One region of the Halobacillus sp. GSS1 genome, then DNA from elsewhere that is predicted to be linked to it. Evidence: riboswitches for the same ligand, from Rfam matches in the RefSeq annotation. Region 1 holds a riboswitch; the other holds the start of a gene.
What was found. Region 1 has a riboswitch for S-adenosylmethionine ahead of J0K78_RS11685 (Na+/H+ antiporter NhaC family protein). Riboswitches for the same ligand answer to the same signal wherever they lie in the genome.
Positions count from the first base shown of each region.

Region 2: another riboswitch for S-adenosylmethionine. It lies ahead of J0K78_RS12260 (thiolase family protein); the one in region 1 lies ahead of J0K78_RS11685 (Na+/H+ antiporter NhaC family protein).

Region 1 covers NZ_JAFLHE010000004.1:301,590-307,433, forward strand. Annotated here, with positions in the region: gene J0K78_RS11670 (ABC transporter permease) at 256-1,077, shown strand; gene J0K78_RS11675 (ABC transporter ATP-binding protein) at 1,100-1,873, shown strand; gene J0K78_RS11680 (ABC transporter substrate-binding protein) at 1,901-2,974, shown strand; SAM riboswitch class I at 3,045-3,152, shown strand; gene J0K78_RS11685 (Na+/H+ antiporter NhaC family protein) at 3,207-4,610, shown strand; gene J0K78_RS11690 (glycoside hydrolase family 3 protein) at 4,943-5,844, shown strand, end outside.
Region 2 covers NZ_JAFLHE010000005.1:113,133-118,976, reverse strand. Annotated here, with positions in the region: gene J0K78_RS12270 (thiolase family protein) at 1-240, opposite strand, end outside; gene J0K78_RS12265 (acetoacetate--CoA ligase) at 240-2,183, opposite strand; gene J0K78_RS12260 (thiolase family protein) at 2,204-3,358, opposite strand; SAM riboswitch class I at 3,430-3,537, opposite strand; SAM riboswitch class I at 3,605-3,709, opposite strand; gene J0K78_RS12255 (cell wall-binding repeat-containing protein) at 4,055-5,482, opposite strand.

The sequences.
Region 1 (5,844 bases):
AAGGCAGCTTTTCTTCGTAAGAAGTTGTACTAATAATAAGATAGAGATTAAGAAACAGGCTCCCCATCATATGATGGGGAGCCTGTTTCTTTTTCAAGGACTTCTTTTCTGTTGGAACCATCTTTTTCAAAGAACCATATTCTCGTAATCTGGTTCTTTACCAGAATGATCCTCTAGTTACACGAAAAGAGAACGATCTAACCATTTTCACACAATTGGGCACCCGCACATAAATTAGCTGTAGAGGTGGTGAGTATGAAAGATGACCGAAGGGAATCTGTGACAGACCCTTTACAAATGGAAAAACAAGAGTGGAAAAAGCGGCAGATGCAGCACCGTCTGAAGCAGATACTGACAATATCCTCGCCGATTTTCATTGTATTGCTATGGGAGTTTTTATCACGAACGGGATTGATTGATGCCCGTTTCTTCCCGCCTCCGACAGAGATCGTCGGGACGTTCTGGGCGATGGGGATGAGCGGGGAGCTGTTCCATCATGTCGGGATTTCCTTGTTTCGTATTTTTGCCGGGTTCCTGCTCGGGGTCATACCGGCGATTGTGATCGGTCTTTTGATGGGACTTTATGGACCCATCCGCCATTTCCTTTCACCTCTTATCATGGCACTCATGCCGATCCCGACCCTTGCGCTCCTGCCGATCATCATCATCTTATTCGGTGTCGGTGAAGTTTCCAAAGTGGTGACGATTGCGGGGAGTGTGTTTTTTCCTGTCGTCATAAACACAGTAGCGGGCGTTGTAAACATTGACCGCATTTATTTGGATGTGGCAAAGAATTATGGGGCCGATTCGAAGCAGTTCTTTTTCAAGATTGCATTGCCGGGTTCGCTTCCGGTCATGCTCGAAGGGATTCAGATGGGGCAGGCGATCGCGCTGCTTACGATTGTCGCAGCGGAAATGATGGGAGCCAATTCAGGGATCGGGTATTTGATCTGGACGTCGTATAAAGCTTTTTTGTTGAAAGAAATGTTTGTCGGGCTTGTGCTCATTTCGTTCTTCGGCTATTTGTTTTCGGTCATTCTCCGGGGCCTGCAGGCCAAATTGCTGCCATGGCGCTAACTGATGAAAGGAGCGACAGGGGATGGAGGCTAAAATATCGATTCAGGATTTAACAAAGGTTTTTTATAAAAAAGAGACCCGCGTGACGGCCTTAGAGGGGATTTCTCTTGATATTGCGGATGGTGAATTCGTCTGTCTCGTCGGGCCGAGCGGCTGTGGGAAAACGACGCTGTTAAGGATTCTGGCGGAGTTAGAAAAACCAAGTGGTGGCTCCTTCACGATTGCAAAGAGTAAAAAAGAACGGCCGCTGCAGTCGATGGTTTTTCAGGAAAGAGGAGTCATTCCATGGTTGACCGTTGAAGGCAATGTGAGTTTCGGGTTAAAGATGAGACACATGCCTGCAGATGTAATCAAGGAGCGGACCGCTTATTATTTGAATAAAGTAGGGCTCGAGAAATTCGCCAAGCTCTATCCAAAAGAGCTTTCCGGTGGGATGAAGCAGCGCGTCAGCATTGCGAGAGCATTTGCGAACGATCCGGAAATCCTCCTTATGGATGAACCTTTTGCTGCGCTCGATGAGCAGAATAAATTCATTTTGCAGGAGGAACTTTTAAATATATGGTCAGAAACGAAGAAAACGGTCTTATTTATTACCCATAGCATAGATGAAGCGCTCCTACTTAGCGACCGGATTTTGTTAATGAGCTCGCAGCCCGGCACGATTATCGATGAAAAACGGATTGATCTGCCGCGCCCGAGAAATATGGAGCAGGTACGGGCGGACCCTTTGATGGCGGAGCATTTTGTGGAGATTTGGAATCATCTTCAGGAAGAAGTACAGCGTTCGCGTAAATAGAGGAAGAGAGGGGATTGGAATCCCATGATGAAAAAAGTATGTCATCTGTTTTCTTTTTTGTTGATTATCTTTGTGCTGTTCGGGTGTTCCTCCAGTGATGACGGGGGAGATACAGGTAGCGGTGGCCTCACAGACGGTGATTTTGCTCCATTAGATAAGAAGGCGACGGTAGTAATAGCTGAAGATGGAGCAGCTTCAGGGGCCGGCTTTTATATTGCTGAAGAAAAAGGGTACTTTGACGATTACAACATTGATATCAAGTTCACAACGTTCGCCAATAGTGACGATATGCTTCCAGCTCTGGCAGCAGGGGAAGTGGATATTGCCGGTGGTGTTTCCACGGCTTCCTTCTTCAATGCTATCGCCCAGGGGATTGACGTGAAGATCATTGCCGATAAAGGGCATTATTTCGATGGCAGCTCCTATTTCAGTTTTGTGATTCGTGAAGATCTGCAGGATGAAATCAAAGAGTACAGCGACTTGAAAGGAAAGCGGATTGCCGTTTCATCGAGAAATGCTGTGGATGATTATATTTTTCAGCGCATGCTTGAACATGCCGGTCTGACAGAAGACGATGTCGAATTTGTTCTCATGTCTGACTTTGGAAACATGCTTGCGGCCATGGGGAACAAATCGATTGATGCCGCTCTTCAGATCGAGCCACTGATCACTCAGGGAGAAGCACAGAACCTGCACGTTCGTTTCGGTGACGCTACAGATTTCGCTCCGGATGCACAGATTGCGATGGTGCTGGGATCCCCTGATTTCATCGAAAAAGAAACCGACGTTTCTGTACGTTTTATGGCTGCCTATCTGAAGGGTGTCCGTGATTATAATGATGCGTTCCTTCATGATGAAGGTCTTGATGAAGTGATTGATATCATGACCAAACATACGGCGCTTAAGGACGCAGAAGTTTGGAAGAAAGTCGGTGTGACGGGGCTTGACCCTAACGGAGAAATGTTTATTGACGATATTAAGAAACAGTTCGAGATGTATGATGCGAACGGTGCTATCAGTGGAGATATTAACTTCAATGATGCCATCGACACGTCTCTTTCTGAAGAAGCGATGGAAATGATCGGGCGCTACGATCGATAACAATTTTTCTGAAAATCTCTTGTCAGAGGATCTTTTTTATTGTAAAGTTACCATTAACTCAATTGAATATTTCTTATCAAGAGAAGCGGAGGAACTGGTCCTGTGAAGCTTCAGCAACCACCAACATCGGTTGGCCGGTGCTAAGTCCAGCAAGTGATGATCACTTGAGAGATAAGAAGGAATGAACGGATACGTTTCAAGAGCCTTCTTATTGTAAGAAGGCTCTTTTTTGTTGGCCGCCTTCTTTTGGATCAGGAACTTTTCTCGGGATAAAACCAACTATTCTGATGAGTTATATAAAAAAGGAGGTCAAATCATGACAAAACCAAGCAGCAATGCTTTCGCACTCATCCCATTTGTGGTCTTTATTTTGCTTTTCATCGGATCAGGGGTCATCACAGGTGATTTTTATAAAATGCCCGTTCTAGTTGCCCTATTCGCAGCTATTCTCTTCGCCTTAGCCATGAACCGGAAAACGGATTTCCAAACGAAAATTTCCCAGTTGACGAAAGGAGGAGGGCACCCGAACATCATTTTAATGGTGATCATCTTCCTGCTGGCGGGCGCATTTGCTGCCGTAGCATCCGGAATGGGAGCAGTTGAATCCACCGTCAATCTCGGCTTGACTTATCTCCCTGGAGGCTGGATGGTCGTCGGTTTGTTTGTCATCGGCTGCTTCATCTCGATTTCCATGGGGACCTCAACAGGTACGGTGGTTGCCCTCGCCCCTATCGGCGTAGGCGTGGCAGAACAGACGGACATTGGCCTTGCCCTGGTCATGGGTGCCATTGTCAGTGGTGCAATGTTTGGGGACAACCTTTCCGTTATTTCAGATACGACCATTGCAGCTGTCCGTACGCAAGGCACGGAAATGAAAGAGAAGTTCAAAGCAAATTTCTTTATCGTTTTACCAGCAGCCATCATCACGGCCGTTATTTTTGCTGTAATGACGGCGGATGCCTCGGCTAGCCTGGATGAAAACTACGCGTACAACATTGTAGAAATTTTACCTTACTTAGGCGTGCTTGGCTTTGCGATTGCCGGAGTGAATGTCATTTATGTTTTGATTGGTGGTATTGTTTTCGCCGGAGGTGTCGGCCTTCTGCTTGGAAAGTTTTCTGGTATGGAGTTCGTCACTATGGTAGGGGATGGATTTACGAATATGCAGACGCTCGCAATGATAGCGATTTTGCTCGGTGGTCTTGTGGAATTGATCCGTGCAAATGGAGGGATAGAGTTTCTATTACAAGCCGTGAGTCGGAAAGTGAACTCGAATCGTGGCGGGGAGCTTGGTATTGCAGGGATTGTGACGGCCGTCAACTTTTCTACTGCGAACAACACGATTTCCATCATTACAGCGGGCCCGCTGGCGAAACAGATTTCTGATGAATACGGCATCGAAGGGCGTCGCTCCGCAAGTATCCTCGATATCTTTGCCAGTTCCGTTCAGGGAATCATTCCTTATGGTGGACAGATTTTAGCAGTGGCAGGTGTGGCTGGTATTTCTCCTGTCGCGATTGTTCCGTTTTGCATTTATCCTTTACTCACAGCTGCAGCCGGTCTTTTAGCGATCGCTTTCAGATATCCGAAATTCACAGTAGAAAAAAGGAAAGCCGTAATGAGGAGTGCTTCTTAAGAGGGAAAGGAACCTGGATCCAGGTTCCTTTTTTTATGTACTTTTTTTACATTAATTTCAAGAAAGGTTGACATATTATTTTAAAATGAGTCGATTGGAATAGTAGGAAAGCTTTGGAAAAAGAAGGGAAAAAGGACGATTCGGGCCTTAAGTGGTATAGACGACTATATCTATTTCCGTTACGCTTTTATTACAAAATGTAAACGTTTACAACAATATTTCTCCTATACCGACTTTATGAAGAACTGCTTTTTTAGAAAACGTTTTGCGAAAGGGTCTTTTTGGATAGGAAGACACCTTTTACAAATAGATAAATCAAGGAGGAATGGCGAATGAGAATGGCGGGGAAATGGATGTTTATCTTTACACTGACCCTGGGTATGATGCTGCCATCGTGGTTGATGGGTACAAAGGTGGAAGCCGCTGAAGATGGCGGATTATCGGATTTAATCATCTTTGAAAACGTACCACAGGCAGATTTAACGATGGAAGGGGATGAGTTTACTCTTTCCGCACTGAATGTGTATGAAGACGGACATTTTACAAAAGTGGAAGACGGACTCGTTTGGAAATCGAAGAATTCGAACGTTGCCACTGTGGAGGATGACGGTACGGTCACTTTTACAGGAAAACCTGGACGTACATGGGTGACGGTATCGAACGGTGATTTTAAAGATCGGATTGCCCTTGATTTTAAACCGGACCACTCCAAAAAAGGGAGGACGGAATTTAAACCGACCATCAAAAAGCAGGATGGTGATCGTTACGACCTCGTCCAACATGCTCTTTCCAACATGACAATGGAGGAAAAAGTCGGCCAGATGCTCATGCCTGATTTCAGGAAATGGGAAGGTGAAAACGTGACGGAAATGCTTCCTGAAATCGAAGAAATGGTACAGGAATATCATCTGGGTGGGGTCATTTTATTCCGTGAAAACGTTGTGACAACGGAACAAACAGCGAAGCTTGTTTCTGATTATCAAGCAGCCTCTGAAAAATATGGACTGCTTATGACGATTGACCAGGAAGGCGGAATTGTGACTCGTCTTCAGTCAGGAACGGACATGCCTGGAAACATGGCTCTGGGTGCTACTCGTTCCGAAGAAATCGCGGAAGATGTAGGGTCTGTGATCGGGGCTGAACTTTCCTCTCTTGGTATCAACATGAACTTTGCCCCTGTCATGGATGTGAACAATAATCCTGACAACCCTGTCATCGGGGTTCGTTCTTTCGG
Region 2 (5,844 bases), on a different contig from region 1:
ATTAGACATCGTGGGATCGATTCCTAGATACTCAGAAACCGTCGCCGGCACATGTTGCGGCGTTTCCCCGACTTGTGGACCGACGAGGAGGCCATCAATTTCTTCCTTTGAGATGCCGGCATCCTGAATGGCGAGGCGGACGGATTCTGCAATTAAACTTAAAGTGGTTTTTCCTTCTGAATAACGGACGGGCTTCAGCTCACCGATTCCGGTGATCGCTCCTTGAATTTGGCTGGCCATTACACGAACTCCCTTTCTGAAAGCTGACGAAATGCTTGTAAGCTTGATGGATTACGTAAGGACGCTTCGTTTTTCACTTCTTCTCCTAAAGCGGCTGTTTTCGCTGCTCCTTCGACTCTTTTTCCATTAATGGTATGAGGGATTTCCTCCACTTGATAAATCCGCTTCGGTACATGACGAGGAGAAGCTTTCGTGCGGATCTGACTCCGTATTTCTTTTGCTAAGTCTTCCGTCAGTTGTTCCGTGATGACACAGAGTACGATTTCTTCATCATGGTCTTTGGGTGCTCCGAATACGACGCTGTCTTTAATTTCTTTGATATGATCGACAACACCGTAAATTTCTGCCGTTCCGATGCGGATGCCCCCCGGATTCAAGGTCGTATCGGCACGTCCATAAATGATGAACGATTGGTCAATGGTCTGTTCCGCTAAGTCCCCGTGTGTCCAGATCCCTGGTCGTTTGGAAAAGTAGCTCTTCCGGTAACGTTCCTCTCCACCTTCACCGAAGAAAGTGAGCGGCATGCTTGGGAATGGCTTCGTACAAACAAGGTCGCCTTTTTCTTCATAGACTGATGCTCCTCGCTCATCCAATACATCGACCGCCATTCCTAACGCTTTGCAAGCAATTTCACCTTGCTTCAGAGGGTGAACGGGAGAGCCCATCACAAAGCAACCGATGATTTCTGTACCGCCTGAAATGGAGGCAAGGAACAAATCCTGTTTGATGGTTTGGTAGATCCAGTTGTATTGCTCAGACGCTAAGGGAGCCCCGCAGGATAGCAGACTTTTCAAAGAGTCGAGGGAATGACTGCTTTTCAGGTCGACCCCTGCTTTCATCAATGTATCGAGGTACTTAGGGCTTGTGCCGAAATGCGTGATGCCGACTTCATCCGCAATGTCCCACAAATGGGTTAGGGAATCCTGCCTTACGGGAGAGCCGTCATACAATAGAATGGCCGCTTCACTGGCCAACCCTGAAACGAGCCATGGATACATCATCCAAGCGGTATTGGTGTACCAGAACAACACGTCATTTTGCTGGACATCGCAATGGAGCTGATGCTCTTTCACATGTTGCAGAAGCGTCCCACCGACCGAATGGACGATCGCTTTCGGCAGTCCCGTTGTTCCAGATGTATATAAAATATATAAAGGGTGATTAAAAGGAACGGGTTCGAACGTCGGCTCTTGTGCTTCATTGTTGCATAGCTCGTTCCATGAAAGAGATTCAATCCCTTCAATATCCGTTTTCCCTTCGAAAGTGACGAGTGCGGATAGTCCTTCCAGATGTTCCGTCGTCTGCTTGATTTTGTCCTCGATTTGGAACGGCTTCTGTTTATATTGATAGGAGAGAGGAGCAATCAATACTTTCGGTTTAACCTGACCAATGCGGTCGACGATTCCTTTCGTCCCGAAGTCAGGGGAACAGGAGGTCCATGTCGCCCCGAGTGAGGTCGTCGCAAGCAATGCCACCAATCCCTGGATATCGTTCGTCGTGACCCCGGCGACACAATCGCCTTCCTGTACACCTAATCGCTTCAATCCTTCCTGTGCTTTGGCGACGGATTGCCTTAGCTCATGTAAAGTGATGCTTCGTTGAACACCTTCCTCATTCGCTTCATAGGCAACGGTTCGATCAAGAGAACCGCGCAGCAGATTTTCAGCGAAGTTCAATCGTGCTTCCGGAAACCATGTACTATCCGGCATCGAAGGGCCAGGGACAAAAACACGGTCGCCTTTATCTCCGATAATTCCTGCATAATCCCAAACGGCTGACCAAAATTCAGAAAGGTGGGAAACGGACCAGCGGTGGAACCGTTCATATGGAAAGAGCGGCTGGCCGGTAGATTCAGCAAAAGCTTTGATATGCGATTGTTCTATTCTTTCGCTCGATGGTTCCCAAAGATAAGGGGAGCGCTGAGCGGTAATTGATGTATTCATTGGATATGTCTCCTTTCGAATTATGTATGAGGAACTTCAATCAATAGGGCCATGCCCTGTCCGCCACCGCCACAAAGGGACGCGATGCCTTTTCCACCGCCGCGACGTTTCAGTTCATGGGCAAGGGTCAAAACGAGTCGAAACCCTGTGCCGCCTAATGGGTGACCAAGAGCGATCGCGCCACCGTTGACGTTGACGCGGTCATAATCGATGCCAAGATCCCGGCAGCTGGCAATCACCACACTGGCGAAAGCTTCATTGATTTCAAACAGATCGATATCGTCAGTTGTCAATTGGTGTCTGTCTAATAGTTCTTGAATCGCTTGCGATGGTTTCGTCTGTAAACTCGGATCTGGTCCGGCAATCTCGGACCAATCGATGATTTCTGCGAGCGTATCCTGTCCGAGTGATTCTGCTTTCTCTTTCGTGGTAACGATCCCAACGCTCGCCCCGTCCGTCATTTGAGACGCATTGCCTGCCGTAATCGTGCCTTCGTTGGAAAAGGCAGGGGAGAGGTTCGATAACTTTTCAACTGTCGTTCCTTTGCGGATACCTTCATCTTCTTCAAGCAATCCTGAGAAAGGAGTGATTTCTGGCTGCAGCCAGCCTTTTTCCTGAGCGTTTGATGCTCGTTGCTGGGAAAGGGCCGCATACTCATCTTGTTCCCCTCGACTAATTTCAAAGGAGCGGTTTTTCTCATCGGTAAGAGCTCCCATCGACACATCGCTTAAGGCGCACCACAAACCATCGTTCAGTAAGGTGTCTTTCAGTATGCTATGACCGAGTCCTGAAGAAGCACGTACAGGAGCGGTATGAGGAGCGTTAGTCATCGAATCGAAACCACCGACGATGTATAATTCTCCTTCGTTCAACTGCAGTCTACGGGAGGCATCCGCAATCGTAGCGATTCCTCCTAAGCAGACATTGTTCAATGTGATGGCAGGTGTATTGATCTCCACCCCCGCCTTATAAGCGACTTGCCTGGCAGGATTTTGGCCGCCCCCAGCCTGGATCACTTGGGCAAGTAGCGCACCATCTGCCTGTTTGGCTATCGGATTTCTCTCAATTAGAGCGTTTAGCGCATGTGATCCAAGTTCTGCTGCGGATTTCTTTTTCAAAGCCCCTTTCCATTTTCCGAACGGGGTACGAATGCCATCTAAAAGTACGGGTTTCATCTATGTAGACACTCCTTTTTGTAAAATAGAAAGAGCCCTCTTCACAAAAATAAGAAGAGGGCTCTTGGCTCTTCTTATCTTCCAGGATCATCTCCTGCAGGAATTAGCACCTTTTCAAGCGGCTGCTTGATGGTTGCCGGGCGTCAACGGGCCAGTCCCTCTGCCTCTCTGGATAAGAAATATGTATTCAGTTGGAAAATATAAAACCTCTCTATCATTGATAGAGAGGCTAGAGATTATGTAAATCTCTTATCTTCCTGAGCGTTCACTCAGTAGGATTTGGCACCATGCTATATTAATAGCGGTTGCCGGGCTTCACAGGGCCAGTCCCTCCACCTCTCTGGATAAGATGTTCTTTCGTTATTTGGTTAAGTGCCATGTTAGCAAGGGAAAGGGTATGTGTCAATGCATTTTAGAGAAAAGTGTGAAAATTTATTTTATTTGAGTGTGGTAGAAATTGTAATGATCCCCGGCAATTAAAGAGTCAAGGGTGTTTCCATAATCTTTCCCTTGAGGTTCCGTTTTTAGTAAGTGATTAACCAAACGATAAGGCATTTTTGGAGTTTTCTAGGATAATTTGTAGAAAAACACCACCAAGCCTGATTGACTACTTGGTGGTGTTTAATCTGTTCTTACTTAATGCTCTGACTTTGCATTTTGTTAAGGCTGACCATGGAATAGTAGAGTAGTAGAAACCTATTCAAATAGCTCCAGAATCTCATCCTCCACATTCTCACTGACAGCTGCCGTGCCACCAAGAATAGTGAAGTAGAAGGTTTCGTTCTTAACAAAATAATCTTTCACCTCAGGCGAAAGGTAATTGGTAGGAGTCAACAATAACGGTTCACCATACGTATAAGTGGCTCCTGCAAGAGCGTCTGCGAAATCCACTCCAGTCGCGATATTCACAAACGTCGGTTCCAGTTCGAAGTACTCAGCGATTGCGATCGATGTGCTATATCTGTTTTTCCCGGATATCCGTTCTGGATCTGGAAGTTGAGAGAATACTTTTTGATCGATCACTCCTTCACCACCTACGACATAGGTGAAGTCGTAATCATTGATGGCTTGTTTCGTAGCATCCGGGAGTTTACTTTTTTCTGTTAAAAGGATCGGCATCATGTTGCTTGCGGCTACCGGTGCGATGGAAAGCGCGTCAGGGAAGTTTCTTCCGTACGCGACCACGGCTCCATCACTAGCTGGAAGCACTTCGGCAATGGCTGTTGCGGTTTCGTACCGGTCAGCTCCTGAAATCCTTTCGACATCCAGTCCTAATTTCACAAGTGAGTTTTCAACATCTTTGGAAATGGCACCTGTGCCACCAAGGATCGTGACATGCTTGGCGCCTAACACCTCAATCGTTGACTTTGTAATCTGCGGAAGAGAGTTTTTCCTGGTCAAAAGAATGGGAGCATCATAGTAGAACGCAAGCGGCGCCCCTGCAAGCGCATCAGGGAAGTCAGCTCCCGTTGCAAGGATGATATGGTCGCTTGGATACCCAGCACTTCTACGTACAGCAATAGCTGCCGCTGTATGGTAGCGGTCTTCACCGGCGATACGGTCAATATATGGTTCATCTTCGAGAACAAGAGGACTAAACATGTATGTTTCCCCATTATTCAAGTCAGCTAAATCAGAAGCCTCAAAGTAGTAGACGCCCGGGTCCAGATAAAATCCACCCCCATATCCATACTCGTCGCTACCTTCAAAGTAGCTATCCATTTCTTCACCGGTGGAGTTATAAACATTTACATTCAGCTGCATGTTGGTTTCATCTTCATTCATAGAGAAAAGAGATACAGACAGATCCACTTCTTCATCTCCATTGATTTCAATCTTGTAATAATCTTTATCACTCTTTGTGAATGTGCCAACGGCGAGATCCTCAGTTGTTATGTGATTGGCCTGGGCCATGGTATTATTCGGCTCTTCCTCTTCAAATTCTCCCCATTGGTTATAGCCAAGCAGTTTAATTTCCTGGGCATTCGGAACCTGCTTTTGTTTCTTGAAATCTTCCAGACTTTTAAAAGGTGTTTCGCTTGTGGCAAGGACAGGTGTGGTCAATAAGGTAGACGTTAATAGAGCAGCAACTGTAAAACCGACAAATTTTTTCACTCGTTTCATTTTCCCCTTTACTTTTAACTTCAATAGGACTTAAGCAACAGTACAACCGCTGATTTTAACGGGATCATCACCTTCCATTCGAGTTCACTAAAAGGATTATAAATCAGTCTTCGAAGTAAAGCTATCTATTTTTTATGACATATATCGACTCATTGGTCTACGTGTCTGATAGATTTAAAGAATCGCAAAGTGAGATTGGGACATCTCTGTTTAATCTTGGTAGAGCGTTTATATTTCGGCATGAAAAGCAGGAATTTAGAAGAAAGACGTAGTAAATAATATATACAAGAATATATAATTCTTGGTTTCCTCAGGTCTTTCCTGTTTTTTTAATCGAAAGGCATGATTAGGTGGATTTAAAC